3 regions of the Cupriavidus oxalaticus genome follow, and region 3 is predicted to be linked to each of the others. Evidence: predicted binding sites of a transcription regulator. Region 3 holds the regulator's gene; each other region holds the start of a gene.

Region 1 (10,149 bases), 970 kb from region 3:
GCCGGCTCAAGCGCGCGCTGACGGTCAGCGTGCTGTCGCAACAGGGGGAACTGGAATCGCCGGAAGCGATGATCGATGCCTGGCGTGCCAGCCGCCACGGCGCGCTGGAACGCTTTACGCGCATGCTTGCCGACCAGCGCGCATCGGGTGCCGCGGGACTGTCGATGCTGTCGGTCGCGGTGCGCGAGATCGGGATGCTGGAGCGCGGCTAGCGCGCCATCCCTGGCGCGGGCAAGGCGCGGACTTATTCGTCGCCGCTGTCGCCGCTGTCCTCGGTGTCGAAGCCCTCGTCGTCCCGCCGGGCGCGCAACTCCAGCCCGAGCAGCACCAGCAGCTCGAATGCATCTGACAACAGATGCTTCTGCCGGGGCAGCAGGCTGGCATAAGGCATGTCGTAGATCGACTGGTGCGCGGCGCGCTGCCCCTTGAGGCCGCGGTCGCGCGCGATATCCGACAGCAGCGCGGCAAACCCGGACAGGTCCTGCGCCGCCAGCGCCGAATTCAGTACCTTGGCGATGACTTCCGGGGAAGCATTCGCCCAGCCCATGCGTTCAGCATTGGAAGCGGAGTGTTGAGGGAAGTCGGCAAAGTCCATTTTGTGTTTAACGGTCTCGCCCGAACGAGCTTAAGTCGGCAGCCATGTGAATTTGACCCCACAGGCGTGGGGTACTGCACAGGCTTGCGGCGCCGAAGCGGCTGGCGGGCTAGCGCGCTGCCGGCTTCGCGGCTACCTGCCGGTAGACCGTGGTGCCGTCGCGCGCGGTGCGGGCTTCGACATGGTTGCGGGCGCCGCATTGCGGGCAGCGGAATACCGGCCCCTGCCCTTCGTTGCGGATCTGCACCTCGTCCGGCTCCCAGCGCGCGCCGCAAGCCTGGTTCCCACAAACAAACATGAATTCTCCTGAAAATTGAAAATCAGGGCCTCGATAGCGGCCCCCTCAACCATTGCGTTGCACCCATTGCCGCGCCCATGAAATCGCCGCAGCGCGGGCATCCTCCGGCGTGGCATGCGTGGTCGGCGGCGCACCGCCTTCCAGCACGACGGCGCCAGACTCCCAAATATCGCACAACGCCTTGAAACGGCCCGGCCCCAGCGCGTGGCAAAAAACGTGAATGACGAAGCCGCGATACTCGACCACGTCGGTCGCGTCATCGGTCAGCGCACGGTCGGCGCTGGCATCGGATGGCACCACCGGTGCATCCGCACGCGAGTCCGGCCTGCCTCGCGCCGGACTTGCCCGCAGCAATGTCGCGCAGGCACTGCCCAGCGCCACACCGAGCACCACGCCCAGGCCAAACCAGCAAGCCCTGCTTCCACACTGCGCCATCGGCATCCCCTGTCAGCGGCCCCTGCCGGCCATCCTGTCACCTGCGCAAAACCGCAGGCAGCGTGCACGGTATTGCTTCCAAGGTTATACCAATCCGGAAAGAGGCCATTGGCGGCGCACGCCGCGCGGAAACAAGAATTTGGAGCGTGACCGGACCGCAGGCGGCGACTATACTGTATATCCATACAGTTATCCGACAGGCGTCCTGCCTTGGCCGCGCTGCCGCATGGTCCTTGCCATATGCCCCTGTACCAATCCGATTCCATCCTGCTTGAGGCCTTCTACTTCGGCGACGATGCGGAATCCCTGCGCCTGCCCTGCGGCAGCGTCAGCATTGACGCCGGCGCCATCATCGTCCACGGCATCGAGCCCGACCTGCTCCGGTCGCTGCGCTGGACGCCCGATTTCCTCTCGTTCGAAGCGCATGGCACGCGCCACCGCTACCCGGTCAGCCGCCCCGCGCTGGTTGGCCCCGCACAGGCACGCTTCGCCCTGCTTTAAGCTATGGCTTCCGCCTGCACCATGCCACGCCAACGTCCACATGCCAGCCCACAGCCTTGCCGCCAACGAACTGATCCGCACGCTTGCACTGAAGCCGCACCCGGAAGGCGGCTTCTATCGCGAGACCTACCGCAGCGAAGAACGCATCGTGTGCGCCGACCAGCGTACGCGCGAAGCCAGCACGGCGATCTACTACATGCTGTGCGGCAACGATTATTCCGCGTGGCACCGGATCCGTTCCGACGAGTTGTGGCACTTCCACGCCGGCTCGCCGGTAGCAGTGCACAGCATCGCCGACGGCGGCATCGTCACGCAGCGTCTCGGCGATCCGTTGCGCCACACCGGCGCGTCCTTCCAGGCGATGGTGCCCGCCGGCCGGTGGTTTGCCGCGGAACGCGTGGACCTGGGAGACGGCGTCGACTTTGCGCTGGTCGGTTGTACCGTGGCACCGGCCTTCCAGTTCAGCGACTTCGAACTGGCCGATGCGGCCGCGCTTGCGGGCCTGGCAAGCGGGCATGACACCCTGCTGCGCCGGCTCTCGCGATAGCGCGCGCGGCAAAAAAACAGCCCGCGCGGCGGGGTGCGCGCAGCAGCGTCACACTGTACATTCATACAGTATCTTTCCGGTGTCCCATGTCACCCGAAACTGCCAACTGCCCTTTTTGCGGCACCGCCGCCGAGCGCCTGCGCGCCTACGGCCATGTGGTCAGCGCAAGCCCGCCATCGCCAGTGCAATGCGGAAACGGCTGCGGCAAAGGTCGCGTATTCATGAACGCTTGCATTCGACCTTCTCTTCATACTCGCCGTCGTCATCCCATTTACGCTCGATCAGGCACGGCCCGTCGCGGTACTTTTCCTTGCGCTCATAGCCGCGCGGACCATCCTTGCACTTGCGCACCTCCTTGTATTCGCCATCCCGCTTGACCTCGCGCTCGATCTTGCAAGGGCCGCTGCGGAATTTTTCCTTGTACTCGCCGCCGGCATGAGAGACGGGCGAAACGATCAGGCAGGAGAGGACGAGGATGGCAGTGGGGAGCGTTCGGGCCATGGGAAAACAGTGCGCAAGGGACGACCGAGCATAGCAACACCCGGTCGGGCAGGCTGTATCAAAGCGTTACGCCTGAAACGTCTGAAGCCCCGCCCCCGAGAACGAAAAAACCCGCCTGGCTTTCACCAAGCGGGTTTCTTGTTCTGGTCGGGGCGAGAGGATTTGAACCTCCGACCACCTGCACCCCATATAGATATGAAGTGTAACAAAAACAGTAAGTTAGCTTATTTCCTCTAACTTGCTGCTCATCTTTTGAGCACAATGGCATGCGGCTCGGCGGGTAGATTTCGAGCCAAGTTAGACAATTTCTCGCGCATTCCCAAGGCCGCCCTCTCACGCGCTATACTGGATATCCATACAGTACTTTCACCCGACCATGAACGCCATTAACGCCGCTGAATCGTCCATCATCGAAGCCACGCCGGCCATCGTCGCCAAGCACCGCGCCGCCGGCATCCTGACCTGGAAGCTTATTCACCAAATCGAAGATGAGGTCATGCACGAGGTGGCCCAGTCGGGCAAGCATGCGTCCAACCTGCTCCGCATGCTGAAGTCCTCGCCGTTTTTGGGTTACCCGAAGGACGATACGCCCGCCGACTTCACGGGCAGCGAAGTGTTGCCGATCACTTTCAGCGTGATCCAAGACGCCTGGAATCGGGTCAACTGAACCGACGCCATGGGCAACAGCAAACTCGCCGCCGGCTGCCACGTTCGGACCACGGCCTATGACCCGGTTCCACCAATCGGGGCGAGCGGCATTCTCGCTCAGGTCCAGGGCAATCACATTGCCGCAGGACTGCGCACGCTCGGCCCAGCCACACGCGAGGCGCCAAGCCACCACGAGGTGCTTGTGGATGCCGGCCATCTTGGGACCGTGCGCCTATTTGTCGAGAAGAAGCAGGCCCGGCACGGCCGGCATTCGCACTACTTCTGGTCGGCCTACCGGGCCGAGCTAGCGAACTAGCGCCATGTCGGCTACCACCATTTTTCTCGAAGCCCATTACTTCGGCGAGGACAGCGAAGAACTGCGGCTGCCGTGCGATGCGGTCGCGGCCACGGCCGGCGGGCTCGTGGTAACTGGGCTGGAAGCCCGACACTTGCAGGCGCTGACCTGGCGGCCGGACTTTCTCTCCTACTGGTCCGATGGTCTACTGGTGCGGCTCGCAGTCGGGAGCTGGACTGCGCTGGGCGACACCACGGTTCGCTTTTCGCTGCGCTGAAGCAATGCCCCGCAAAAACCTGCCCGCGCTAGTAAGCCACCTGATCGCGCAAGGCGGCCTCTATGAGGGCTTTGTGCTGACGCCCTACTGCGACCGCGTCGCGGAGTGCCACAAGTAGCTGAATCGCCAGGCTGGGATCCTGGCCATCGGCCCGTAACGCGCGAACCATCTTAATCTGTTGCCGCACTCGTCCCCTTCCCTCCCGCAAATGCCTTTGGGACTGGGCTAAGTGCCGCTGCTCCATTTCGAAGTTGACCATGTCCGCTCCGCACGCATTTGGACCACCAAACGCTCTTTCATACTAGTGTGGCCACCAAGTTTTGAGGCAGTTACCGGCTGACCTATAATTTAAGTGCTGACTGAGACACGCCCGTAGCAAGCGAAGGTAGGTCAGCGAAACGATCACATTTCCCCATATGAAACGTGGTCGTGCAGGCCGGCGACCTGCAAATCCGAACCGGGTCAAATGATCCGGTTCGGCCGCGTGCAACGACAACTGAAAGCGCCGAGCACCTGTGATGGTGCTTTTTTTATGGCCGCCGATTTGCGATCGGCGATCAGCTTGGGGCGAAGCCAAGCGACTTCGCGCGAGCTTGACATCACAAGAAGATTTCGGTGTTGCGCTTTCGCGGCGCACAGCCCCAGCTCATGCCGTAAAAAAATGTTTCCCGCGTTGCGAGCCGGCTTGGGTCAACACAAAGTGGGCGGACTATTACCGAGCGCAGCCTTCGGCTGTGCGGACTTCATGCAAACCTATCCCCTTCGCCGGAGACGAAGATGCTGAGCCCACATGAAATTGCCGCCTTGATGCTCCTTAAGGATGCCAACGAGACGCCCGAATTGGATCCCGCCGACCTGAATGCCCTGGCGCGCAAAGAACTCGTACAGATGGACCGCCAAGCGCACCAACAAGGGCGCGTACGCCTTACCGGTCGAGGCCGCCAGTTCCTCGCCACCATCGCTCGTAGAAGCTGACCCATGACACCCAAGCCCCGGCACCAATTCTGCCGCCGTGCTAGGGGCGTCCACCGCAATCGCCGCCGCGTGATCGCTTAACTCTGAATTTCACAAAGTCTAATTGCCGCAAGGCGCCTGGCCTCATAAAGTGATCGGATGCGCTCCCTCCCTGCCAACACTGAGCGCAGCGCATGCTTGTGCCCTCGCCCACCCCGGCCGAGGGCTTTTTCTATTTGGCCTACATTCGAAATCCGCGCATCGCTTGCAAATCAACCATATGGCCCATATCAAGCCTTACGTCCATTGTTTAACCTTCCCGATACAGTCCGCCGACGGGGACGGGACCGGGATTGCTGGTGAACAACGAGATCAGAGACCCTGACAGGGTTACGAGGAATCGCCGCCTTCTTGATAACGCTCTCCACGTTCACAGCGAAGTAACGCCGGCGGGCTGCCCCGGCCTTTTCACCGCTCTCCCCCAAAAGACGGACAGGAACAGCTTGCGCAGATCGCGCCCGCGCCACACCGCGCGGCCTACCGAAGTGGGTGAGCGGGTCCGCTACGGCAGCGCCAGTATCCCAGTTCAGCGCACGCGCCCAGCTCTGTCTTCGCCCGCATGATTTGCTGTCTGCATGATGGCATGGATAGCATTGATGCCCGCCGTAAGGCGCTCGTAGATCGGAACACCACCGAAAACCAGATAGCCCAAAAACACGATCACCCCAAGGACGGCAAAGAACAAGTCGCGGTCGTGCACGGCCCCCCCCACACAGTTCAGTACAGCACTAACCTAAGTTTCATTTAAGAAACGTAGCGTGAGGTGGTAGAAATGTTGGCGACGCAACGGAAACCCGGGCTCGTTTCGATGGACGGCCAGAGGACTCATCTGAGAGCGATACCACAAAGAAAGCGCATGTCCGCACGCCCAACTGGCCCACAGCATCAGAGACGCTTGGGTGTAGCCTTACGGCCTCCATTTGGCATGGCCGAGGATTACTGAAGGTCATGGGAGGCCCGAGGACGACACGCGGCGTGGTCCGGGCTTGGATGCGCCAACCATCGCCAGATCTCGGAACATATGTCTAAAAATACATCACCCAATTGTGGTATGAAGCAGAGAGCATGTATATACTGCGGTTCGGGCGCAACTTCATGTTGTCCCCTTCCCGTTGAACCCCCGGTCCGTCCGGGGGTTTTCTTTTCTGGCCTCCCCTCGCGACCCAGCTGTGGTGTCATTTGCTGGCCCGGCGCTCGCCCCTTCGGTCCGTAGCCAGCCACCACAACACCTTCATCGTGACCTACAAGAATGTAGGACCGCGTCCGACAGAACCCACCCCCGCCTGCCCCTAGAAAGGAGATATAAACAACGAGCGGAGATGACGATGTCAGTATCCACAGTTGAAGTGATGTTCACCAAGGATCGCCGCTGGGTAGTGGCCTGTGAGGGATCAGAGGATCATGTCCCCTGTGCCTCGCGGGGTGTAGCAATCGCTGCAGCGATGAAAATAGCAATTGAGAACGACGCCGTCCTACTGATTCATGGCATCGATGACAAGCCAGATGAACTGTTCTTCAAGGAATGCGAAGCCAGCGTCGTCGAGTAATTCGACTGGCGACGAAAAGACGCGCACACGATCCGACTGTGCGGTCTCGCACAGTCGCCGATGGCACTCCGGGCGCACCAGCGCTAGATGTAATTTATTAACAGTATGGAGGACGCCACCATGCACGCGCACAATATCCACTTGATCCCAACCGGCAAGTTCGGCTGGGTCGTCGAGGTCGAGGGGGAAGACGAAGCGAGCGCGGAATACCTGACGCAGGATCAGGCGGTCGCCGCTGGCACAGAAAAAGCGAAAGAGGATGGCGTTGCACTATTCATCCACGGCCGAAACGGCAAAATCCGCGAACGCTACACCTACAGCAAGGACACTCACTAGCGCCGATGCCCGCCAAAGGCTGCGCGCCTAACCGGCTGCGAAGCATTGCTGGGACCGTTAAGCTGTTGGGCGCAGACGACACGCCAATTGCCTAGCGCCGCGAATTGCTGGACACTACGCATGCCGACTCGTCGGCGGCTCGCCGTACTACATGACCCCTCGAAGAGTGATGTGGTGCAATGGCGGGCCTTTTTGCCTTTATGCACCCTTCCACTGCTTGCGCGCTTCTATTAGCGCAAGCGCCATCGCCTCCCCGAGATCCGGCGGCACGCGATAAATCGCAGCTAGATTGCGCATGCGCTGAACCTCCCGGGCCACGTCATCGGGCGTCTCGATCGGGGGCAGTTCGGCCGCCATCTTGAGGCGCTCGTACAGCAGATCGATCAGTTCCTCGTCCAGCGAGGCGACCAATTCGGCTGCGCTGGGTAGGATGGGCAGCGTCAACGGATACTCCAGATAGAAAAAGGCGCCCCATACAGCGGGCGCCCGATGTTCGCAACTAAACGCTTAGTTGGCCGCGCACTTAATGCCACGACCAGGCGTCGTAGCATCGCAGCCAGTGCCCGTAATCGTCCATTGCACAACGCCGTTTGCCAAGGCAGGGGTGTACTTCAGCGCCATCTTAGCGCCCGCCGAGGTAGTACCGGTGGTAATCACATCAATAATACCGTTGGCCGTCGTGAGCTGATCGACATACGCGACCGTTGCGCCAGCATTGGCTGCAGCGATGTCCGCCGGAATGTCGCCCACACCACCGCCGCAACCAGTGAGCGTACCCTTGTCCTGAGCACACATAGCAACAGCCGTCTTAAATGCCCCAATTCCGCCTGCGGCGCCGGACACCTTGGTGCGCTGCTGGTAGTCAGCATATTGCGGGATAGCAATTGCCGCCAAGATACCGATGATCGCGACCACGATCATCAGTTCGATCAGCGTGAAGCCTTTTTGTACCCGTTTTCCCATCCGCGCTTTTTTCAGCATGAGTTGACCCCCAAGAATTTTAAGTTACGCAGCGAATTGCTGCTGGCAGGCAATAGAGCATGAGGTGTGCCAGGTACCTCGAATGAGTTAAAACCCGGGGTGAAACGACAATTTTTGTCAGTGCGGCTGCGAACACGGCGAGTAAGTGACAAATTTTGTCACCCACAGAGGGGTGTAGAGGTGACAAAATTTGTCACCCTGTCTGTGCGATGGGTGACAAATTTTGTCACCCGGTTTAGCAACGTTTCTATCAGAAGTTAGCCCCGACTATATCAACGCTGCCTCTGCCTCGCGCCGCAGCACCAAGCCGCGCAGTACGCGACCGCCGCCGCGGTTCCACTTCCGGATCTCGGCCGGAACGTCTGCCCATCGCTTCGCATTGATCCGCTTGCGCAGCGTGCTCGCCTTCAGGTTGCCAGCCCCGAGGTTGAACGCGAAGTCGATGATCGCAGCCAGGCGCTCGGGCGTGTCGATACCCGGGCAGAGCCTCAGCACCGCCGGCAGATAGACCGTGCGCACCTGGTCGAGCAGCATTACCTCGGCGACCACCCGGGTGATGGGCGGATCTTTCAGCGTCACCGCGCGTCCGTCCAGGTACCGGGTCGCCCCGTAGCCGATGGTTGGGACGCCGGCCGGGCACAGGTAGGGGCGCAGATACAGCCCCTCGAAGCGCCGAGCCAGCGCAGCAGCAACCTGGACTGCCAGCGCGCGAAACTCGGCGACCGTCATACCTTGCTCCGGGTCGACGACAGCACGCGCACGGCGAAGAAGAAGCCGAGGATCACGCCCACCAGCTCGCGGTCCCACTCGGTCATCTTGAAGCCCTGCGCGTTCAGCGCCACGCACCACAGCATCAGCGCGATGGTTGCGGCTGCCGGCCGCACGATGCCGTTCCAGGTGTCGACCAGTGCGATGCCAGACGGCTTCATGGATTCGGTGACCGCCTGCCCGAACGTGGTCGCATCGAGCCGCGCGAGATCCGCTTCAGCCTGCACGCGGATGGTCTGCACGCCGAGATCCGCCTGCAGTTTGATTGCCGCCTGGTTGCGCTCGTGCGCCGCGGCGTCAAGCTCGCCCTGCAGCCGCATGCGCTCCAGTTCGTGTTTCTGCTCTTGGTGGGCGGTCCACATCTGACTGATCTGTTCCCAAATCAGTCGGAATGCGGAGCCGCCGAGGAATGAAAGGATTGCGCTGAACATCGGTGTCCTCCTGAAAGTTGTCCAGGTGAACACCGTATGGCGGGCAGCAGAACGCCGCCTGCGGATGGATTGCGCCTACACGTCAATCAGGACGATGGGCAGCGTTGGTGCCGGTCCTTCGATCACGCCGTCGCGGAAGAACACACGGTCGTTGACAGCCGCTTCGCCGCGGGCCTGCGCCACGCCACCGCCGGGCAGTTGGATGGACGCCACACTGCCCGTGATCGACACGACCGTGCCGACCTGGAGCGGAGGGTCCGGCATCAGGTCGCGCAGGACTTTGTAGGGATTACGCAGTAGCGACATGGGTTTCCACTCCGATGGTTTGCCACACTTCCGGGTTGCTCACGTCGACGCTGGTGCTGCGTACGATGCCGATGCGCGTCACGCCGCCGTCGACATACCGCACGAACTTACCCGGCTGGATCACGCCCGTTTCCTCCAGCACCGGCAGACGCAGCGAGAGGTGAGCTTGTCGACCTGTGTCGCCGAGGATTGCCAGGCCGCGCTGCCGCGCTGCGTCTGCGTGCGTGATGAGCGCGTCCGTCATCATCGGCGCGAGGATGTCGCCGGCAGTGCCGGTGCGGGTGACTTGGCCGAGCACGCCCTGCCCCTGCCCCGACACGAACACGCGGTTGTAGCGCGGACGCTCCAGCCACTCAATACCCTCGCGCGTCGTCACGGAAGCCGGCAGCTCGAAGTCGGGTGTCACCGAACCCCAGTTCCACGGCGCCGTCGGATACCTGGACAGAACGTTGAGCGTCTTCAGGCTCGGGTGCGGTTGGATGTATGCCCCGGCCGCGCCGGCAATCGCGTTCAGTGCAGAGACGTAGGAGCCCTGGTGCGACCAAGCGCCCGCGGGTACGAGCCAATCCGTTGCTTGCCAGTTGACGGTCCAGCCGATGCTGGCGCCATTGACGGTCAGCGCGTCGTTCGCCAACTGCTGCGCCGTGCGCGCGGCCGACGAGTTGCTGA
Region 2 (10,149 bases), on a different replicon from region 3:
CGGCTGGAAGGATACGCGCATGCTGGTGCGCAGGGCGGCCAACGTGCTGCCATTGCGTCCCCGCGCGGCGTGACGGTGGTGGCGCAGTCAAGGCTGAGAATGTTTACTCCCCTCTTCCATTTATTGTATAGACCGGGGACATGGGTAACACATGTGCCGGGACATGGGTAACAGTCCAGTCATCAGTTTAGTCGGCCTGCTGTAGGTCTATTGTGGCCACCTTTTGATGGCAGAAGTAGACGTCAAAGGTGCCGTCCAGATCCACGCGAGGGCGCAACGCTACGGGCGTTCCGATCAAGGCTCGTCCGACCCGGAACGTCTTTCCTCGGAAGCAGATGCGCCCACCGTCGCCTACCTTTCGCACGATGTCATCGCTGCCGTACTCGATGGGCGGGAGTTCGTGCGGCATCGCCCGTGGACTAGGCGCATAGCGGCTTGCGGGTGTCTCCATATCCAGCGCGTGGTGTGGGCGCTTGAAGTTGTACACGTGGCGCCAATGGCTGAAGTGATGCTGCGCATCATCCAGATCCCGGAAGCGCTGGTTGGCCAGCAGCTCTGCCTGCATGGTTCGATGGAAGCGCTCGTCCTTACCGTTGGTCTGAGGATGGCGAGGTCGGCTATGACTGAGCCGCACGCCCAGGCGAATCAGCCAAGCGCCCAACGTGGTAAGTGCCCGGGGCACCGGAGAACCCCAAGGTGGGCCATTGTCTGCATTGATCCGCTCGGGCAGCCCGTAGCGCGCGAACGCGTTCTCTAACGCTTCCTGTACGGATTCAAACTGTTCGTTGCCCAAGGCCCTGAGCAGCACATTGAAGCGGGAGTGATCGTCCAAGACTGTGAGCGGATGGCACCGCTGCGTGTCGGTGGCGAAGTGGCCTTTAAAGTCAATTTGCCATAGTGCATTGGGCCGGTCGTGCTCGAAGCGCTGCCATGCTGTAGCGGCCGCACTGGCGGCCGGATCGATCAAGCCATGGCGGCGCAGCACCCAATTGACTGTGCTGGGAGCGATTTGGACGCAGTGGTCACGTTCCAGCACGCGTGCGATCTTGCGGGCGCCCCAAGCCGAATGTTCGGCTCGTATCGCTAGCACGCTCTCTTCGACTGCCGCTGGAGTTCGGCCGGGAGAGCTATGTGGCCGCCGAGTTCGGTCGTCCAGATCTTCTCGGTTCAACCACTTGTAACCGGTCTTGCGACTGATGCAAAAGCGGCGGCAAAGCTCCGCAATATTGGCGTCCGCCTGGCGTGCCAGGCGGACGAACTCTTCTCTTTGCTGCTTCACGGTGATTTGGCTCCAGGGCAACGTTGTCCTCCCGCTGACTAAGCGGGAAAAGTGTTACCCATGTCCTGGCACACCTGTTACCTTTGTCCCCGGTCCATACAATTTATGGGAGAGGGGAGTAAATCGGCAGCATTTGAAAAGTCTGCGAGAAAACGCTGCGGCCCGCCAGATGCGGGCCGTTTTCATTTTGCAGGGCGCCGGCGCCAGCTACGCCATTTGCAACCGATTCTTGTTTCCTGCGTGCTTCAGCGCAGCGCCGAGGTGCAGATCGGCGCGTTGATGTAGACATCGCCGATGCGGCGCTCGCCGCGGTCCTTGCGGGTCATGTATCGGAACATCAGGCTGACACCGAGCTTGGTCAGGATTTCCACATCGCGGTTGGCGCAGATATTGCGTTGCAAGGGCGCGGCATAGTTGACCTCGAAGCTGGCCAGGTCCAGCATCGGCCCGCGGTAATTGGTCAGTTCCAGCTGGAACAGGACGTGCTTGCCGGGCACCGACTGGCAGCGGCGCAGCCGCGTCTCGCCGTCGATTTCGATCGGCAGGGCATCGTTGAGCTGGCGGCAGGCGCGCGCCAGCACGCTATCGGGACGAGTGGTGCTGCGCAACAGCTCCGGCACGCCGGCGGCCCCGGTATTCTGGCCCGTGGCCGCCCCCTTGAGCATGCGCGACAGCGATTCGGCTTCGTCGACCGCGGGAGCCGGCGCCGACGCCGCGGCGGCATTGCGCGCCGGCACCGGCCCCGGCGCCGCATGCAGAGGCAGTGGCAACAGCAGCGCGGCCACCCATGCAAGGGAGGCCAGGCCAGGCGAAGCGGAAATCGGCGTGTGTCGTGTTCTCATGCAGGCTAACGTTGCCGGGGAGCGGTACTGTCGTCCGTCTCTGCGTGGCCGGCGGCGCATGTCACGCGACACTCACGCCGACAGGCTGGCATTGTACTCTCCACCTTGCCGGGCGTGAAAGGCGCGCCACACTTGCCATCCTGGTTTGCGTCAGCGCTACGCACGCCATGCATGCCGGGCTGCCGCTCGCTTGATTGCACTATCTGACAAGTTTGCCAGGCTTGCCAACTTCATCGAACCCGACCTTGGCGGGCCAATATTCCTGAACGAGTGTTTCAAACCTGTGCAACCTGCGGCGCCATCGCTTTCGTTATGCTATGCAACAATTGCGCCTTTCCAACGGCTTGCGACTGCGCCCCGGCATCGCCCGCGGCGGTGCGCGCCACGCAACCCTGTGTACCGGATCTCTTCCATGTCCCGTTCCCCGAGCGCTGCCTCGACCGCGCGCTTTCCTGCCTGGCTGTTGATTTGCGGCTCGCTGATGGCGATCGCGCCGCTGTCGATCGACATGTACCTGCCAAGCTTTCCCGCGCTTGCGGGCGATCTTGGCGTCGATATCGGCCAGGTACAGCTGACCCTCGGCACGTTCCTGGTCGGCCTTGCCCTGGGGCAGGCGTTCTACGGGCCGTTCAGCGACCGCTTTGGCCGCAAGCCGCCGCTGTATCTGGGACTGGGCCTCTATGTGGTTGCGGCGATCGGATGCGCGCTGGCGCGCAGTGCCGAGACGCTGATGCTGTGGCGCTTCCTGCAGGCGCTGGGCGGTTGCGCCGGCATGGTGATGGCGCGCGCCGTGATCCGCGACCGGCTCGAGGCACATGAGTCGGCGCGCGCGTTTTCGTCGCTGATGCTGGTGATGGGGCTGGCGCCGATCCTCGCGCCGGTCATCGGCAGCGCGATCCTGACGGCGGCCGGCTGGCGCACGATTTTCTGGGTGCTGGCGGCGGCCGGCCTGGCCATCCTGCTGCTGGTGCACTGGCGCATGGAGGAGTCGCTGGACCTGCGCCAGGCCGCACCGCTGCGGCTTGGCACCGTGGCCAGGAGCTATGGCGAACTGCTGCGCGACCGTGAATTCGTCGGCTACTCGCTGTCGGCAGGCTTCGGGTCGGCGGGGATGTTCGCGTATATCTCGGGTTCGCCGTTCGTGCTGATCGAGCTGCACGGCATTGCGCCGTCGCACTATGGCTTCGTGTTCGGCGCCAATGCGTTGGGCCTGATCGTCATGTCGCAGCTCAACAGCCGGCTAGTGCACGGTCGCACGCTCGACCAGGTCCTGGGGCGGGCGCTGCTGGCGCCTTGTGCCGCCGGCGTGGTGCTGGCCGTGGCGGCGCTGGCCGGGCTGGCGACGCTGCCGATGCTGCTGGCGGCGTTCTTCGTCTTTATCGGCGCGCTGGGCTGCGTCACGCCCAATGCTTCCGCGCTGGCGCTGGCGCACCAGGGGCATCGCGCCGGCACGGCTTCGGCACTGATGGGTACGCTGCAGTTTTCGCTGGGCACGCTCGGCGGGGCGGCCGTCAGCCTGTGGCGCGACGGCACCGCGCTGCCGCTGGCCGTGGTGATGGCGCTATGCGGCGCGGGCGCGGTGCTGATGCGTTACTACGGCCGCTCCGGCGCTGGCCGGGCGGCTGCCTGACGAATCAGGCAGCCTGCTGCAAGGCAGCGGCCTGCTGTACGACCACCATGTGTGCCGGCATGGGCGCGGCATAGCCGGCCTGGCCGAAGCACTCGCGGATGATGCGGTTGGTGTCGAAGTAGACCTGCCAGTAATCGTCGTTGTGGCAATACGGGCGTACCGCCAGCACCGGCCCGACCAGCGTGAACTCCAGTATCTCCACGTCGACCGCGGGTTCGGGCAGCACGTTCGGGATCTGCGCGATGCGCGACTTGAGCAGCGCCACGGCATCGGCCACGTCGGTGCTGGATGCGAGCTGCGCCTTCAGCTCCACGCGCCGGAACGGGTTGGCGGTAAAGTTCTGGATCGTGTCGCTGAAAATCTTGTTGTTGCCGATCACGGTCTGGACGTTGTCCGGCGTGTCGAGCGTGGTGGCGAACAGCCCGATCTCACGCACCGTGCCGGTGACGCCGCCGATGGTAACGAAATCCCCCACCTTGAACGGCCGCAGCACCACCAGGAAGGCGCCCGCCGCGAAATTCGACATCAACCCCGACCATGCCATGCCGATGGCCACGCCGGCCGCGGCAATCAGCGCGGCAAAGGTGGTGGTCTGGATGCCGAAGTAGCCGAGGATGCCGATCACCAGCACCACGTTCAGCGTGACCGTGACGATCGAACCCACATAGCGCAGCAGTGTCGGGTCGACCTTCTGTCTGGTGAGCGCATTCTGCACCATCCGTACCACGAAATGGATCAGCCATCGGCCGATGACCCAGAACGCTAGCGCTGCCAGGATCTTGACCCCGAACTGCGTCGCATAGGCGACCACCAGGGTCTTGAGGTTGTCGAAAGTCGTGGCATCCATTGGCGTGTCCTCTCGATTTGGGTGAGTGGTGCAAGCCCTGCGCGCTGACGCGGCGCAATACGTGGGCACGGCAATTATTGGAATGCCGTGCCTGGAAGTGCAAGCAAATAATTGTCAAGACAAGCGGGCCGGCAGGCCAGCTTGCCCAGGCGCCGCGGGGCGGCGCATCCGCCTTACCAGTTGGTTTCACGCTCCGGCGTGGCGGAGATGCGGTGCAGCGTCAGGTCAGCGCCGTTGAATTCCCCTTCGGCATCGAGCCGGATGCCGACCAGCTTCCTGAGCGCACCGTATACCAGCGTGCCGCCCACCAGTGCCACCACGATCCCCAGCACCGTCCCGATCAGCTGCGCGCCGAGCGACACGCCGCCCAGCCCGCCCAGTGCCCTGGCCCCGAAGATGCCCGCGGCGATGCCGCCCCAGGCGCCGCACAGCCCGTGCAGCGGCCAGACGCCCAGCACATCGTCGATATGCCACTTGTTCTGCGCCAGCGTAAACATGTAGACGAAGAGCGCGCCCGCAATGCCGCCGGTGATCAGCGCGCCCAGCGGGTGCATCAGGTCCGAGCCGGCGCATACCGCCACCAGCCCGGCCAGCGGGCCGTTGTAGGCAAAGCCCGGATCGTTGCGCCCGGCGGCCCAGGCCGCCAGCGTGCCGCCGGCCATCGCCATCAGCGAATTGATCGCGACCAGGCCGCTGATCTTGTCGACGGTCTGTGCGCTCATCACGTTGAAGCCGAACCAGCCCACCGCCAGGATCCACGCGCCCAGCGCGAGGAACGGGATATTGGAGGGCGGATGGGCGCTGATGCGCCCGTCCTTCTGGTAGCGCCCGCGGCGCGCGCCGAGCAGCAGCACCGCCGGCAGCGCGATCCAGCCGCCCAGCGCGTGCACGACCACCGAGCCGGCAAAGTCATGGAATGGCGCGCCGGCAACCTGCGTGATCCAGTCCTGGACCCCGTAGCGCTGGTTCCACGCAATGCCTTCGAAGAACGGGTAGACAAAACCGACCAGCACGAATGTCGCCACCAGTTGCGGATTGAAGCGCGAGCGTTCGGCAATACCGCCCGAGATAATCGCCGGAATGGCGGCGGCAAAAGTCGTCAGGAAAAAGAACTTGACCAGGTCGTAACCGTTTTTCTGGGCCAGCGTTTCCGCCCCGGACATGAATTGCACGCCGTAGGCGATGGTGTAACCGATAAAGAAATAGGCAATCGTGGAAACTGCGAAATCCACCAGAATCTTTACCAGTGCATTGACCTGGTTCTTCTTGCGCACCGTGCCCAGCTCGAGGAAAGCAAAGCCGGCGTGCATGGCCAGCACCATGATGGCGCCAAGCAGGATAAACATGGCGTCGGTGCCGCTCTTCCAGTTGTCCATAGTGATCTCATGCTCAAAATGGGCGCATGGGCACGCAAAAAGCATTCCAGTGCCGGCTGCATCCTGGTGCCGACTGCACCGGAGTGGGCAGGATCCGCACCGGAATGCCGCGCGCAGGGAACCGGGCACGCGGGACGTCAAGGGGCCGGCGCCACCAGTTGTGCCGGAAATGCGCCAGAATGGCGCGTCCGCGGCAGCTCGGTTGACCCGTTATGGTGCGTCGCCCCAATTTCGGGCATTTGTCCCATCCGGGCGGCGCCGGCACCGCCTTGCGGCACAACGACGCAAGTCCAGCAAATCCGGCCCGTGACAAGCGCGAAAAGCGCGGGAAATTGCCCGCTAACCGGCCTCAAGCAAGGATTTGCGGGTTTTTTCGTTGCATTGGTGCCACTGGGGATTGCTCAACGCACAAGGGGCAGATTAGACTGCGCCGATCCGATGTTTTGCCGCCAGGCAAGCACATCGGTGACGACGACCAACAAGGGAAATCAGCCATGAATAAAGGTGAACTGGTATCGGCCATCGCCACGGAAGCAGAACTGAGCAACGCCGCCGCAGAGCGCGCGCTCAACGCAGCGCTGGACAGCATCAAGAAGGCAGTGGCAAAGGGTGATTCGGTCACGCTGGTAGGTTTTGGCAGCTTCAGCGCCGGCAAGCGCGCCGCCCGCACCGGCCGCAATCCGCGCACCGGCGAAACCATCAAGATTCCGGCCGCCAAGACGGTCAAGTTTTCCGCCGGACAGGGTTTCAAGGACGCGGTGAACAAGAAGAAGTAAGCAGTTTGCGTCCACAGCGTGAAAAGGCGGCCAGGCAGGCCGCTTTTTTGTTGTGTGCCACACCGCGATGAGCGGCAACGGCAGGGCCGATCCGGGTTAAACTGCCGGCGCCCGGATGCCGCCAGCCGGCCCGGGCGACCGCCCCCGCAATCCAGACGCTCCGCATCATGAACGACCAGTCCCACCAGCTTTCCATGACCGTGCTGATGACGCCGGACATGGCCAATTTCTCCGGCAACGTCCACGGCGGCACCATCCTGAAGTACCTGGACATGGTCGCCTATGCCTGCGCCAGCCGCTACGCCGGCCGCTACGTGGTGACCCTGTCGGTGGACCAGGTGGTGTTCCGCCAGCCGATCCACGTGGGCGAGCTGGTGACCTTCCTGGCCTCGGTCAACTTTACCGGCCGCAGCTCGATGGAGATCGGCATCAAGGTCGTGACCGAGAATATCCGCAGCAAGCTGGTGCGCCACACCAACAGCTGCTACTTCACCATGGTGGCGGTCGACGACAACGGTGCCCCGGCCGAAGTGCCGCCGCTGCAGCCGCGCGACGAGGTCGAGCGCCAGCGTTTTGCGGCCGCCCAGCAGCGCCGTGCGTTGCGCCAGGAAATGGAAAAGCGCCACGGCGACATCAAGTCGTCGGTGACCTGACGCGTTGCCATCCACCATGATGAAGCGATCCTGCACGATCCTGGCCGTGGCCGCCTGCGCGGCGGCCGCGGGCGGTGCGCATGCCGAGGAGATCGGCAGCGTCAGCACCAATTTCCGCATGACCGGCTCCGACAAGGTCGTGATCGAAGCCTATGACGACCCGCAGGTCGACGGCATCACCTGCTATGTGTCGCGTGCCCGCACCGGCGGCATCAAGGGCCAGCTGGGCATGGCGGAAGACCCGCCGGAAGCCTCGATCGCCTGCCGGCAGGTGGGCACCATCGCCTTCAAGGGGCCGCTGAAGCAGCAGGACCATGTCTTTTCCGAGCGCATGTCGGTGCTGTTCAAGACCCTGCATGTGGTGCGCGCGGTCGACCGCAAGCGCAATACGCTGGTCTACCTGACCTATTCGGACCGCATCGTCAGCGGCAGCCCGCAGAACAGCGTGACCGCCGTGCCGGTGCCGGCCGGCACGGCGATTCCCGTCAAATAAGGCGCTGCCGGCCCGGTCAGGGTGCCAGGGCCGCGGCTTCGGCCTGGCAATTGCCCGGCGCACGGGCGCCGGCGGCACGCGCCGCGGCCACTTCGCGGCGCGCCTGTTCAAGATCCGCGCGGAAGGTCGGATCGGCATGCAGGCGTGCCACGGTCGCCGCGGCCATCATGCGGCCTTCGTTGACGTCGCTCTGCCAGTGCACGTTGCACACCACCCGGCTCTGGCCGAAGGCGCGCCCGCGCGCCAGGATGGCGTCCGCGCGGGCCGGTTCCACCTCGGCCAGGATCAGCGCCCAGGCCCAGCCGATGGCGCTGTGGCCGGATGGATAGGATCCGTCCTTCTCCAGCTTGGCAGCGTCGTCTGGCGTGCACATCGCGGTCTTGTTGGCGACGAAGGGCCGCGTGCGCTGGTAGCGGTCCTTGGCGCCGTAGGTGGACAGGCCGGCATCGACCAGGCTGCGGCGCAGCAGGATATTCAGGTAAGGCGTGTCCTTGGCACTGACCGGGACGCCCAGCGCACAAGAAAACGCGCTGGCCGCCTGCGGGAAGGTGAGCACGGCGTCGGTGGCGGCCACCTGCCAGCGAGGCGAGCCGCGCAGCGTGCCGGCCTGGCGCGCCGCATCGTCATCCAGCGCCTGCGCGGGCGAGCCCTGGGCCGGCGGGGCGGGCAGCAGCTTCAGGCTGTCGGGGCGCGCCTCGGCGGCCAGGTAGCCGGCCGGCACGCCCGGGCGGAATTCCGGCACCGCGGACAGATTGGTGCCGCCGGCCGCGCAGCCGGCCAGCAGCGCGGCGGCGGCCATGGCGGCGCCAAGGCGCAAGGGATTGGACAGGCTTGGTTCCCGCTTTGCTTGGTGCGTCAATTCTTATTCCTTGTTGTGATGGTTTGCCCGCCGGCCGGTCAGGCCGCCGGGTCGAACAGCTTGCGCAGGTTCGACTTGAGGATCTTGCCATTGGCATTGCGCGGCAGCATCTCCTGGTACAGCAGGATGCGCACCGGCACCTTGAACGCCGCCAGCCGCTCGCGCACGAAATCCTGCAGTCCGGCTTCGGTTGCCTGCATGCCGGGTTTCAGGCTGACCACGGCGGCCGGTTCCTCGCCCAGCGTCTTGTGCGCGATGCCGACCACCGCTGCGTCCATCACCGCCGGATGTTCGTACAGCGTGCTTTCCACCTCGATGCAGTAGATGTTCTCGCCGCCGCGGATCAGCATGTCCTTCATGCGGTCGACGATATAGACATAGCCTTCCTCGTCCATGCGCGCGATGTCACCGGTGCGCAGCCAGCCATCGACAAAGGTCTGCGCCGTGGCTTCGGGCTTGTTCCAGTAGCCGCGCACGACGTTGGCGCCGCGTACCAGCAGTTCGCCGGTCTCGCCCGGCGGCAGTGCCTGGCCGCCTCCGTCGACCACCTTCATTTCGCCGATCGGCAGCGCCGGGCCGCTGCTGTCCGGGCGCAGCACGTATTCCTCGGCGCTGTGGCTGGTGAAAGTCGACGAGGTCTCGGTCATGCCCCAGCCGATGCCAGGCGCGGCCATGGGGAACACGTCGACGATGCGCCGCACCAGTTCGGGCGACGCCGGCGCGCCGCCGTAGTTGACGTTCTCCAGCGAAGACAGGTCGAAGCGCGTGCGCTCCGGATGCTCCAGGATCTGCCAGGCGATGGTGGGCACGCCGCCGGCGGCGGTGCAGCGCTCGCGCTCGATCAGCGCCATGCCGCGCAGTGTGTCCCAGCGGTGCATCAGCACGACCTTGCCGCCGGCAGCGAGCGCGCCGTTGAGCACCGCCATGCAGCCGGTGACATGGAAAAACGGCACCGCCAGCAGCATGGCTTTCTGCGGCGCCGCGGGATCCGGCGCCGGAACCGGCTCGCCGCGGCGCAGCAGGTTGCGCAGCGGGCTGAAGCTGCCGGCGGCCGCGACGGTGGCGGCGTTGCGATGCGTGCCCAGCGCGCCCTTGGGTTTGCCGGTGGTGCCCGAGGTATAGAAGATGGTGGCATCGTCCTCCGGGTCGATCCCGACCTGCGGCGGCGATTGCTGCGGCAGCGCGGCCCAGTCGGCGCTGGTGCCGATCACGCTTTCGAGCGCGGCGACGCGGGCATCGCCGGTGGCCGCGCCGGTGCGCGAAACATAGACACGCTCCAGCGCCGGGCAGCCGGGCAGATGCTCGAGGATGCGGTCGAGCCGCTCGGCATCGACGATGGCCACACGGCTGCCGGAATCGGCCAGGCCATATTCCAGCTCGGCGCCGGTCCACCA
Region 3 (10,149 bases):
GCACGGTGTCAGGGCTGGCGGCGGCCTTGTCATGGGCTCGATGCCCATTACAGCACAAAACGGCAGACTGGACGCTGGCGTTGACGGCGGGGGAAGCCGCCGTTGTAAGCAATTGAAAACGCGTGCGCGGGCAACCAGCCCGCTCAGAGCAGGCGGCCCTGGCCGCGCGAGACCGCATCGGCCTGCATCGCGGCGCGCTGGCGGTCCATGAAGTCACGCAGCGTGTCGATGCCGCGCAGGCGCAGGATGGTATTGCGCACCGCGGCCTCGACCAGCACGGCGAGGTTGCGGCCGGCCGCCACCTGGATCTTGACCATGTGGATCGGCAGGCCCAGCACGTCGAGGTATTGCGAATCGAGCGGCAGGCGCTCGAACTCGCCGTCGTTGCGGCGCACCAGCTGCACCACCAGCTTGATCTTCATTTTCCGGCGCACCGCGGTCTCGCCGAAGATGGTCTTGATGTCGAGCAGGCCCAGGCCGCGCACTTCGAGCAGGTTCTGCAGCAGCGGCGGGCAGCGGCCCTCGATAAAGTCCGGCCCCAGGCGCACGAAGTCAACCGCGTCGTCAGCCACCAGGCCGTGGCCGCGCGAGATCAGTTCGAGGCCCAGTTCGCTCTTGCCCAGGCCCGATTCGCCCATGATCAGCACACCCATGCCGAGGATGTCGAGGAATACCCCGTGCATGGTCACGCGCGGCGCGGAAATGCGCGACAGATACAGGCGCAGGTGGTCGATCACCGCGGCCGACGACACCGGCGTGGTGAACAGCGGCGTGGAAGAGCGCGTGCAGCGCAGCTCCAGGTCCGGCGGCGGCTCCATGCCGTCGGCCACCACCAGGAAAGGCGGCTCCAGCAGGATCAGCTCGCCCATCTGGCGCTTGCGGATATCGTCGTCCAGCCGCTGATAGTAGGTGATCTCGGGCTTGCCGAGTACCTGGATGCGGTTGGGGTGGATCAGGTTCAGGTGGCCCACCAGGTCCGCGGCGGAGGTGGCTTCGCGGGCGAATTCGACGTCGAAGGCGCGGTCCGCACCTTCCAGGCCGGCCACCCACGAGAGTTTGAGGTCGGCTGCGTTGTCGTCGAAGATGGACTGGGAGGTGACGCCGGTGAGTTCCATGCGGGTATGACGTGTGGGGCGGTGTGCCAGGCGCTGCGCCTGTCCGGTCTGTGCCGGCCCGTTCAGGACGATCGGTGAATCAGGGATGCCATTCGGTCAGCAGCTGGTGCACGGCTTCGGAAGTGGGCAAGGTCGCCAGCCCTTCGCGCATGTCGCGGTCCGACAGCAGCTGCGCGATCTCGGACAGGATTTCCAGGTGCTGCTGCGTGGCCTGTTCCGGCACCAGCAGGAAAATCAGCAGCGACACGGGCTTGCCATCGGGCGATTCGAACGGGATCGGCTCGGCCAGGCGCATGAAGGCGGCCAGCGGCTGCTTCAGGCCCTTGATGCGGCCATGCGGGATCGCCACGCCGGCGCCGAGTCCGGTGGAGCCCAGCGACTCGCGCGCGAACAGGTTGTCGGTCACGGTGGCGCGCGCCACGCCATGGTTGTTCTCGAAGAGGAGCCCGGCCTGCTCGAACACACGCTTCTTGCTGGTGACGCTGACGTCGAGGGTGATGTTGCCGGGTGGCAGCAATTTGGCCAAACGATTCATGGGCGATGCGCAGGATTTCAGTTAGCGGGCGGATCCGCCGTTCCGCGGGGCAGTGTGTGGCTCGGAGGCTGCCGGTCGCCGGCAATGCCGAGGCGTCCGGCCATTATAGAGCAGCGGCCTCCCTGTGATTGTGCAGCGCAGCGCCGCCCCGGTTGGCGTCCGCACCTTAACCGGGCGCGGGCGGGATGCGGCTCTGCATGTATGGCGCAGCATACACCCTGCCGCGGCCGTTGCGAACACTCCGTCTCAAACGGGTGACGAGCCTTTGCTCGGGCGCCACAGGCGCAAAAAAGCCGCGCTATGCGCGGCTTGCCTTGTTCAGTCTTGATTCAGCGGCCCTCTGCGGGGCCACCGGGCACGCTCATTGCTGCATCTGCGCTGCGGCCATCTGGTACTTGACCGCTTCGCGGTCGTGGCCTTGCACGCGGTCCTTGTAGCGCAGTACCTGACGGTCCAGCTTGTCGACTAGTGCGTCGATCGCCGCATACAGGTCTTCATGATGCGCTTCAACGAAGATGTCCTTGCCCCTGAGATGTAGATTGATTTCCGCATATTGCCGCCTGTCCTTTTCCTTGTGATTGTCGACAGAGAGCAGCACGCTAACGCCAATGACCTGATCGAAATGCCTGACGATTCGCTCCAGCTTCGTTTCCACGTACTCACGCAACGGCGGCGTGATGTCAAGGTGGTGTCCACTGATCTTGAAGTTCATAGCGCTTCTCCTTCTGAAAGAGCCTCACCAGGCAGGCGGTGGGCTCGGCTACAAAGACTTGCGGAGATTCACTGCGGGGATCTTCAGGGCTTCGCGATATTTGGCAACGGTGCGACGTGCGACAACGAAGCCTTGCTCACCCAGCAGTTCGGCGATGCGACTGTCGGAAAGGGGATTCCTCGGGTCTTCGGCTCCTATCAGTTGCTTGATCAAGGCGCGGATGGCCGTTGATGAAGCCGCGCCACCGGTTTCGGTGGACACGTGGCTGCCGAAGAAGTACTTCAGTTCGAAAGTACCCATCGGCGTTGCCATGTATTTATTGGTCGTCACCCGGGAGATGGTTGACTCGTGTAATCCCAGTGTATCGGCAATCTCCCGCAAAACCAAGGGGCGCATGGCGATTTCGCCGTGCGTGAAAAAGTTCTTTTGACGCTCGACAATGGCCTGTGAGACACGCAGGATCGTGTCGAACCTTTGCTGGATATTCTTGATCAGCCAGCGTGCTTCCTGCAGTTTCTGCTGCAGGCCCGCGGTACCCGACTCGCCTTTCGCGCCGCGCAGGATCTGCGCGTACATGTCGTTGATGCGCAGCCTCGGCATCACATCCGGATTGAGCTGCGCGATCCAGCCGCTGCCGCTCTTGCGCACGAACACATCGGGCACCACAAAGTCGGCTTCGGGGCGGCTGTAGGCGTGGCCCGGATAGGGCGCCAGCGAGCGGATCAGTTCGTGAGCGGCCTTGAGTGCAGGCTCGTCTACCTGCAGGGCTTTTTTCAGGCGCGTGTAGTCGCGCACCGCCAGCAGCTCGAGGTGGTTGTGCACGATGTTCAGCGCCAGTTCGCGCTGCGGGTGCTGCAGCCGGCGCAATTGCAGGCCCAGGCACTCGGCCGCGTTGCGCGCGCCCACGCCCGGCGGGTCGAAGCTTTGCAGCAGCGTTAGCATCGCCTGCAATTCCTCGATCTCGAACTCGAGTTCTTCCGGCAGTTCGGCGCAGATCTCTTCGAGCGTTGCACCGAGGTAGCCGTCGTCGTCGAGCGATTCGATCAGGAAGATGGCCAGGCCCTTGTCGCGCACCGAGATCTTCAGCGGCGTGAGCTGTTCCATCAGGTATTCGCGCAGCGTGGGCTCGGCTTCGCGCAGCTGCATCGGCGTCTTCTCGTCTTCGTCGCCTTGCGGGCGGCGCGCGAAGTCGTCCAGGCTCCAGTCGCCGCCATAGTCTTCGCCGCCATTGCTGTCGCCGTAGCTGTCGTCGTCGGCCGCGCCATCGCTGCGTGCCTCGCCGTTGCCTTGCGGTTCGGCGGGTGCCGGCGCCGGCGCGCTCTGCACGTTGACCGAACCATCGGCGGCCACGCGCAGCGGGCTTTCGATCCAGTCGTTCTCGCGTTCGAGCAGGGGGTTTTCCGTGAGCGCCTGTTCGACTTCCTGCTGCAATTCCAGCGTTGAAAGCTGCAACAGCCTGATCGACTGCTGCAGTTGCGGTGTCAGTGCCAGGTGCTGGGAGAGGCGGAGCTGTAGCGACGGTTTCATGCGACCTATTTTATGCGCATCTTTCCGTCGTTGGAACGGAAATTGCTATCGATGTCGCGGCTTGATCGACGCCGGCAGTGGGCTGGCCCATATCGAGATCATGGGGCCGAAAGCGGGGAGAATCAATGGCCTGCCGCTGCGGGCAGGCGGGTACATCACATGCGGAAGTTTTCGCCCAGGTAGACGCGCCGCACCGATTCGTTGGCGATGATCTCTTCGGGCTGCCCGGCGGCCAGCACGGTGCCTTCGCTGATGATGTACGCGTGGTCGCAGATGCCAAGCGTTTCGCGCACGTTGTGGTCGGTGATCAGCACGCCGATGTTGCGCGCCTTCAGGAAGCTGACGATGCGCTGGATCTCGCCCACTGCGATCGGGTCCACGCCGGCGAACGGTTCATCCAGCAGGATGAAGCGCGGCGACGAGGCCAGCGCGCGCGCGATTTCCACGCGGCGGCGTTCGCCGCCGGACAGCGACAGCGCGGGGTTGTTGCGCAGGTGCGCAATCTGCAGGTCGTCGAGCAGCGCGTCGAGCCTGCGGTCGATCTCGGCCTTGGCCAGCGGTTTGCCGTTTTCCACCTGCAGCTCCAGCACGGCGCGGATGTTTTCCTCGACGTTGAGCTTGCGGAAGACCGATGCTTCCTGCGGCAGGTAGGACAGGCCCATGCGCGCGCGCTCGTGGATCGGCAGGCCGCTGATGTGGTCGCCGTCGAGCACGATATCGCCCTCGTCCAGGTTCACCAGCCCCACGATCATGTAGAACGAGGTGGTCTTGCCCGCGCCGTTGGGGCCGAGCAGGCCGACCACTTCGCCGCTCTTTACGTCCAGCGAGACATCCTTGACCACGGTGCGCGAGCCGTAGCGCTTCTTCAGGTGGCGCACGACCAGCGTGCTGCCGCCTTCGAGGACGGCCGTGGCTTGGACGGAGGGCTTTTCGGCGATGGTGGCGGTATCGGTCATTGGCACAGTCTGGCGTTCAGCGTTTCAGGCGAGGCAGCGAGCCCCCGCCCGGCGTCAGGGTTTGTTGGCGGGCGCGGGCGCCGGCTTCAGGTCCAGCGGCGAGCCGCTGGCCGAACCCTGCGCATTCGGGTCCTGCCGCGGCGACAGCACCGCGCGCACGCGGCCCGACGGATTGGCGGCCGAGGTGTTGTCGCCGCCGCCGGCAGCCGTGTAGAACTCCTTGCGGCTGTCGTAGGTCAGCACCGCGCCGCGGATCTCGTCGAGCATCTTGGCGCCCTGCAGGCGCGCCATGCGCGCATGGCCGATCAGCTTGGACAGCTCCTGCTTGCCGTCGTATTCGATGCGGTCGCCCCAGCCGTCGATGTACTCGTCGACGCCTTCGCGCTTCTGGCGGATATAGGCCTGCTTGCCCGGCTTGGAGGTGGCCACCGCGAACTGGTAGCCCTCGGGGTCGGTGCGCAGTTCGGCCGCATCCGACTTCAGGATCATCGTGCCCTTGGTCAGCACCACGTTGCCGGTCAGCGTATAGATCTGCTTGACGTCGTCGTAGCTGGCGTTGTCGGCCTCCAGCACCATCGGCTTGTCGCGGTCCGCGCGCTCGGCCAGCGCGGGCTGGGCCAGCAGCAGGCCGAAGGCCATGGCCGCGGCGAGCAGGGCCGGGGCGGCGTGTCGACGGGACGAAGTCGTCAGGGAAGCAGTCATGTTGGCAGCAGTGGCTAGAGGGCGTGGTGGTGCGGGTTATGCAGATCGGGCGGGTCGTGCGGGACGGGCAGGGCGCGCGGCGGCATGGCCGTTGCCGGCCGGGCGGCCGCGCGGACCGGGTCAGGGCCCCGGCGTACGGCCAGGGGATGGCCCGGTGACGATGGTGCCGCGAACGTTGCCGAGCAATTGTACTTCGCGGGTGACGTTGTTGAAGATCAGCCCGTTCGCGGTCATCACCGAGGGGCCGCGCGTCAGCTTCACCGGCTTGTCGGTCTTGACGATGTCGTCGTTGACCAGCAGCTGGAAATAGCTCGACGCGGCGGTCAGCTGCGGATCCTTGGACGGGTCGGCGCCTTGCTGGCGCAGGATATGACCGTTGCCGTACAGGTCGATCACAGAGCCTTCCGCATTCATGCGGCCCAGGTCGGCGCGTGCCGTCACCGGCGGCCTGTCCGGTTCGTAGGCGCGCAGTGCGGGGCGCGTGACCTCGTAGGTCTGGTCGTCCTCGAAGTGGACCATGCGCTCGCCCGTGAAGCGGATCTTGGTGCTGCCGTCCTGCGCCAGTTCCGTGGCCGAGAAGCGGTCCATGAAATAGTCCGGCTCGTGCTTCTTGGCCGCCTGCGTGTCCTGGCTTTCCCTGGGCGAGTTGATCTGCACCAGCCAGAAGGTGCTGCCGGCGACGATGGCCATCAGCAGCAGCGGCAGCAGCCGCATGACGATGCCACTGAGGGAGGCGATGAGTGCCTGCATGGTGTGCTTGTCGGTGTGCTTGTCGGTGCTTCTCGCGCCCCGTTCAGATAACCTTGGCGCGGGTCAGGTCGTGGATATGCAGCGCGCCGGCCAGGCGGCCGTCGTCGTCGACCACCAGCAACTGGTTGATGCGGTTGGCTTCCATGACCTGCACCGCCTCGACGGCGAGCTGGTTCTGGTTGACCACATGCGGGTTGCGGTGCATGACCTCGCCGATGGGAACGGTCTTCCAGTCGCGCGGGGTTTCCAGCAGGCGGCGCAGGTCGCCGTCGGTGAAGACGCCGATGGCATGGCCGTCGGGATCGACCACCGCGGTCATGGCCATGCCCTTGCGCGTGATTTCCATCAGCGCCTGGGCCAGCGGGGTGTTCTCGCGGACACTGGGGACTGCATTGCCGGTGCGCATGACGTCGTGCACATGGGTCAGCAGCTTGCGGCCGAGTGCGCCGCCCGGGTGCGAGCGGGCGAAGTCTTCCTCGCCGAAGCCGCGCGCGTCCAGCACCGCCACCGCCAGCGCATCGCCCAGCGCCAGCGCGGCGGTGGTGCTGGCCGTCGGTGCCAGGTTGAGCGGGCAGGCTTCCTTTTCCACGCCCGCGTCCAGGTGCGCGTCGGCCAGCTTGGCGAGGTTCGACTCAGGATTGCCGGTGACCGAGATCAGCCGCGCGCCGATGCGCTTGACGATCGGGATGATCGACAGCAGCTCGCCGGTCTCGCCGGAATTGGAGAAGGCGATCAGCACGTCGTCGCGCGTGACCATGCCCAGGTCGCCGTGGCTGGCCTCGGCCGGATGCACGAAGAACGCCGGGGTGCCGGTGGAGGCCAGCGTGGCCGCCACCTTGCGCCCGATATGGCCGGACTTGCCGATGCCGGAGACCACCACGCGCCCGCTGCATTGCAGGATCATCTGCACGGCGCGGGCAAAGTCGTCGGTCAGGCGGCCGGAAAGTGCGGAAACCGCATCGGCTTCGGTCTGGAGTGTGTCGCGGGCGAGCCGGAGTGCTCGATCCGCATCGAAATTGGCTATCATGGCGTCGAAGTATACCAACGAATGCGCTGGCGTCCGGGGCCGCCTCCAACTGCCCACGCGCCTGCCGCACTCACCGCGCCTGCCACGTTTCCCGGTCTGGTGCCCGTGCCGGGTCGGGCGCGCACCAGACCGCTCACCAGACCGCTCACCAGGCCGCTCACCCGACCATCCTGATGCATTCACCGCTGGAACTGACCCTGGTGCTGCTGGCCGCTGCCGTCTTCGGCGTGGTCGTTTTCCGCATGCTGCAGCTGCCGCCGATGCTTGGCTACCTCGCCGTTGGCATCCTGATCGGCCCGCATGCGCTGGGGCTGGCCAGCGACACCGCGCAGACCAAGTACCTGGCCGAGTTCGGCGTGGTGTTCCTGATGTTCTCGATCGGGCTGGAGTTCAGCCTGAGCAAGCTGCGCTCAATGAAGCGCCTGGTGTTCGGGCTGGGCGGCTCGCAGGTGGTGCTGTCGATGCTGTCGGTGGTGCCGGTCAGCTGGGCCTTCAACTGGCTGTTCCCGCTGTCGTGGCAGGCCTCGGTGGCGCTGGGCGGGGCGCTGGCGATGTCGTCCACGGCGATCGTCTCCAAGATGCTGTCCGAGCGCATGGAGCTGGAGAGCGAGCACGGCCGCAACATCATCAGCATCCTGCTGTTCCAGGACCTGGCGGTGGTGCCGCTGCTGATCGTGATCCCGGCGCTGTCGCGCGACCCCGGCGACCTGGTGGTGGCGCTGGGGCTGGCCACGGTCAAGATCGTGGTGGCGCTGGGCGCGATCTTCTTTCTCGGCCAGCGCCTGATGAGCCGCTGGTTCCACATCGTGGCGGCGCGCCGTTCGCAGGAACTGTTCATGCTGAACCTGCTGCTGGTGACGCTGGGCATGGCGGCGCTGACCGAGCGGCTGGGACTGTCGATGGCGCTGGGCGCGTTCCTGGCCGGCATGCTGATCTCCGAGACGCCGTACCGGCACCAGGTGGAAGAAGACATCAAGCCGTTCCGCGACGTGCTGCTGGGGCTGTTCTTCGTCACCATCGGCATGCTGCTCAATATCCGCGTGGTGCTGGACCACCTGTGGCTGGTGCTGGCGCTGCTGGTGGTGCCGATCCTGTTCAAGCTGGTGCTGATCGCGGTGCTGGCGCGGGTGTTCGGCTCGCGCCAGGGGGTGGCGATCCGTACCGGCCTGGGGCTGGCGCAGGCCGGCGAATTCGGCTTCGTGCTGCTGAACCAGATCGACGGCCTGAACCTGGTCGACCCGGTGCTGATCCAGGTGATCCTGGCCTCGATGCTGCTGTCGATGCTGGCCGCCCCGTTCCTGATCCAGTACAGCGACGCCATCGTGCTGCGTTTTGCCGCCAACGAATGGCTGATGCAGTCGCTGAACATGACCCGCATCGCCGCGCAGAGCCTGCAGACGGAAAAGCACGCCATCATCTGCGGCTTCGGCCGCAGCGGGCAGAACCTGGCGCACATGATGGAGCGCGAGGGCATCACCTATGTCGCGCTCGACCTCGATCCCGACCGCGTGCGCGAAGCCGCTGCCGCCGGCGACACCGTGGTCTACGGCGACGCCGGCCGGCGCGAGGCGCTGATCGCCGCCGGCATCCACCGCGCCGCGGCGCTGATCGTCACCTACGCCAACACGCCGTCGGCGCTCAAGGTGCTGCACCACGTGCAGGAACTGGCGCCGGCGCTGCCGGTGATCGTGCGCACCGTCGACGATTCGGAGCTGGACATCCTGCAAAAGGCCGGCGCCACCGAGGTGGTGCCCGAGATCATCGAGGGCAGCCTGATGCTGGCCTCGCACGCGCTGGTGCTGCTGGGCGTGCCGATGCGCCATGTGCTGCGCGGCGTGCAGGAGGCGCGCGACGCGCGCTACAGCCTGCTGCGCGGCTACTTCCACGGCAGCGACGACGATGAAGACATGGTCGAGCGCGATTCGGTGCGGCTGCATTCCGTGTCGCTGGGGCCGCAGTCCACCGCGGTCGGGCGGCGCCTGGGCATGCTCGGCCTGGAGCGGATCGGCGTGGAAGTGACCGCGGTGCGCCGGCGCGGCATCCGCGCCTTCGATCCGGAGCCCGAGACCGTGCTGGAACCGGGCGATATCGTCGTGCTGCGTGGCCAGCCGGAAGCATTGGAAGCCGCCGAGATGCGGATCCTGAACGGCTAGCCGCCGGGTCGGGGCAGCAGCCGGAGCATCAGTCGGGGTATCGATCAGTGGGAGTGGGAGAGCGCCTGCCGTGGGCGCGCTTCCACCCAGGACTCCGGCAGGTCGTTCAGCACCGCGCGCGCGTCCAGCGAGCGGATCGGCACCGACTGGTCCGCCGGGATCCGGCCCTCGCCCTGCAGCTTCAGGTAGCGCAGGCAGCACACCCGCAGGAAGGAGGAGAAGTTGCCCGCTACCGCTTCGCTGCCGCGGTGGGCGGTCAGCTCGTCATGCAGGCGCGTAATCAGCTGGTTGACGGTCATGCCGTCGCGCGTGGCCAGTTCTTCCAGCACTTCCCAGAACAGGCTCTCCAGGCGGATGCTGGTGGCCACGCCATGCAGCCGCAGCGACCGCGCCTGGGTCTGGTACGAGGCCGGGTTGGCGCGGATAAAGATCTCACACATCGAAGCTCTCCGTGCTGCGCCGCGAGCGGCGCGCGGGTGCATGCGGCGCCGCTCCGTGATGGCGCGGCGCCGCGTGGCGGAAGGCTCTAATGTACGATCCGCGTGCCCAGCACCGCAAGGAACTGCGCCAGCCATGCCGGGTGCGCGGGCCAGGCCGGCGCGGTGACCAGCTTGCCGTCGGTATGCGCCTGGTCGACCGGGATATCGACATAGGTGCCGCCGGCCAGCCTTA

What was found. Region 3 encodes sigma-54, which starts transcription at its own class of promoters, with help from an activator protein. Its sites were predicted from a motif close to TGGCANGNAANCTGCTTT; they were not measured.
Region 1: a site for sigma-54 is predicted at 8,030-8,047, ahead of JTE92_RS30715 (pilin). Genes of this name have one in related genera too.
Region 2: a site for sigma-54 is predicted at 6,006-6,023, ahead of JTE92_RS05435 (ammonium transporter). Genes of this name have one in related genera too.

Annotation. Positions count from the first base shown of each region.
Region 1 covers NZ_CP069812.1:1,297,652-1,307,800, reverse strand. The annotation lists gene JTE92_RS18520 (NAD-glutamate dehydrogenase) at 1-212, shown strand, start outside; gene JTE92_RS18515 (hypothetical protein) at 245-595, opposite strand; gene JTE92_RS18510 (hypothetical protein) at 705-893, opposite strand; gene JTE92_RS18505 (DUF6566 family protein) at 939-1,328, opposite strand; gene JTE92_RS18500 (hypothetical protein) at 1,569-1,829, shown strand; gene JTE92_RS18495 (cupin domain-containing protein) at 1,870-2,376, shown strand; gene JTE92_RS18490 (hypothetical protein) at 2,596-2,877, opposite strand; gene JTE92_RS18485 (DUF2471 family protein) at 3,254-3,544, shown strand; gene JTE92_RS18480 (hypothetical protein) at 3,554-3,841, shown strand; gene JTE92_RS18475 (hypothetical protein) at 3,846-4,097, shown strand; gene JTE92_RS18470 (hypothetical protein) at 4,875-5,072, shown strand; gene JTE92_RS18465 (hypothetical protein) at 5,638-5,811, opposite strand; gene JTE92_RS18460 (DUF2188 domain-containing protein) at 6,437-6,658, shown strand; gene JTE92_RS18455 (DUF2188 domain-containing protein) at 6,779-6,994, shown strand; gene JTE92_RS18450 (hypothetical protein) at 7,193-7,438, opposite strand; gene JTE92_RS30715 (pilin) at 7,502-7,957, opposite strand; gene JTE92_RS18440 (lysozyme) at 8,243-8,704, opposite strand; gene JTE92_RS18435 (hypothetical protein) at 8,701-9,174, opposite strand; gene JTE92_RS18430 (hypothetical protein) at 9,250-9,480, opposite strand; gene JTE92_RS18425 (hypothetical protein) at 9,464-10,149, opposite strand, start outside.
Region 2 covers NZ_CP069811.1:1,218,198-1,228,346, forward strand. The annotation lists gene mdoH (glucans biosynthesis glucosyltransferase MdoH) at 1-73, shown strand, start outside; gene JTE92_RS05415 (IS481 family transposase) at 188-1,300, opposite strand; gene JTE92_RS05420 (hypothetical protein) at 1,525-2,121, opposite strand; gene JTE92_RS05425 (Bcr/CflA family multidrug efflux MFS transporter) at 2,534-3,751, shown strand; gene JTE92_RS05430 (mechanosensitive ion channel family protein) at 3,756-4,598, opposite strand; gene JTE92_RS05435 (ammonium transporter) at 4,772-5,974, opposite strand; gene JTE92_RS05440 (HU family DNA-binding protein) at 6,469-6,750, shown strand; gene JTE92_RS05445 (acyl-CoA thioesterase) at 6,918-7,403, shown strand; gene JTE92_RS05450 (CreA family protein) at 7,420-7,896, shown strand; gene JTE92_RS05455 (acid phosphatase) at 7,913-8,755, opposite strand; gene JTE92_RS05460 (class I adenylate-forming enzyme family protein) at 8,794-10,149, opposite strand, start outside.
Region 3 covers NZ_CP069812.1:330,760-340,908, forward strand. The annotation lists gene hprK (HPr(Ser) kinase/phosphatase) at 144-1,115, opposite strand; gene ptsN (PTS IIA-like nitrogen regulatory protein PtsN) at 1,195-1,650, opposite strand; gene hpf (ribosome hibernation-promoting factor, HPF/YfiA family) at 2,012-2,362, opposite strand; gene JTE92_RS13905 (RNA polymerase factor sigma-54) at 2,411-3,889, opposite strand; gene lptB (LPS export ABC transporter ATP-binding protein) at 4,045-4,845, opposite strand; gene lptA (lipopolysaccharide transport periplasmic protein LptA) at 4,900-5,547, opposite strand; gene lptC (LPS export ABC transporter periplasmic protein LptC) at 5,668-6,297, opposite strand; gene JTE92_RS13925 (KpsF/GutQ family sugar-phosphate isomerase) at 6,341-7,324, opposite strand; gene JTE92_RS13930 (monovalent cation:proton antiporter family protein) at 7,498-9,477, shown strand; gene JTE92_RS13935 (ribbon-helix-helix domain-containing protein) at 9,522-9,917, opposite strand; gene JTE92_RS13940 (DJ-1/PfpI family protein) at 10,004-10,149, opposite strand, start outside.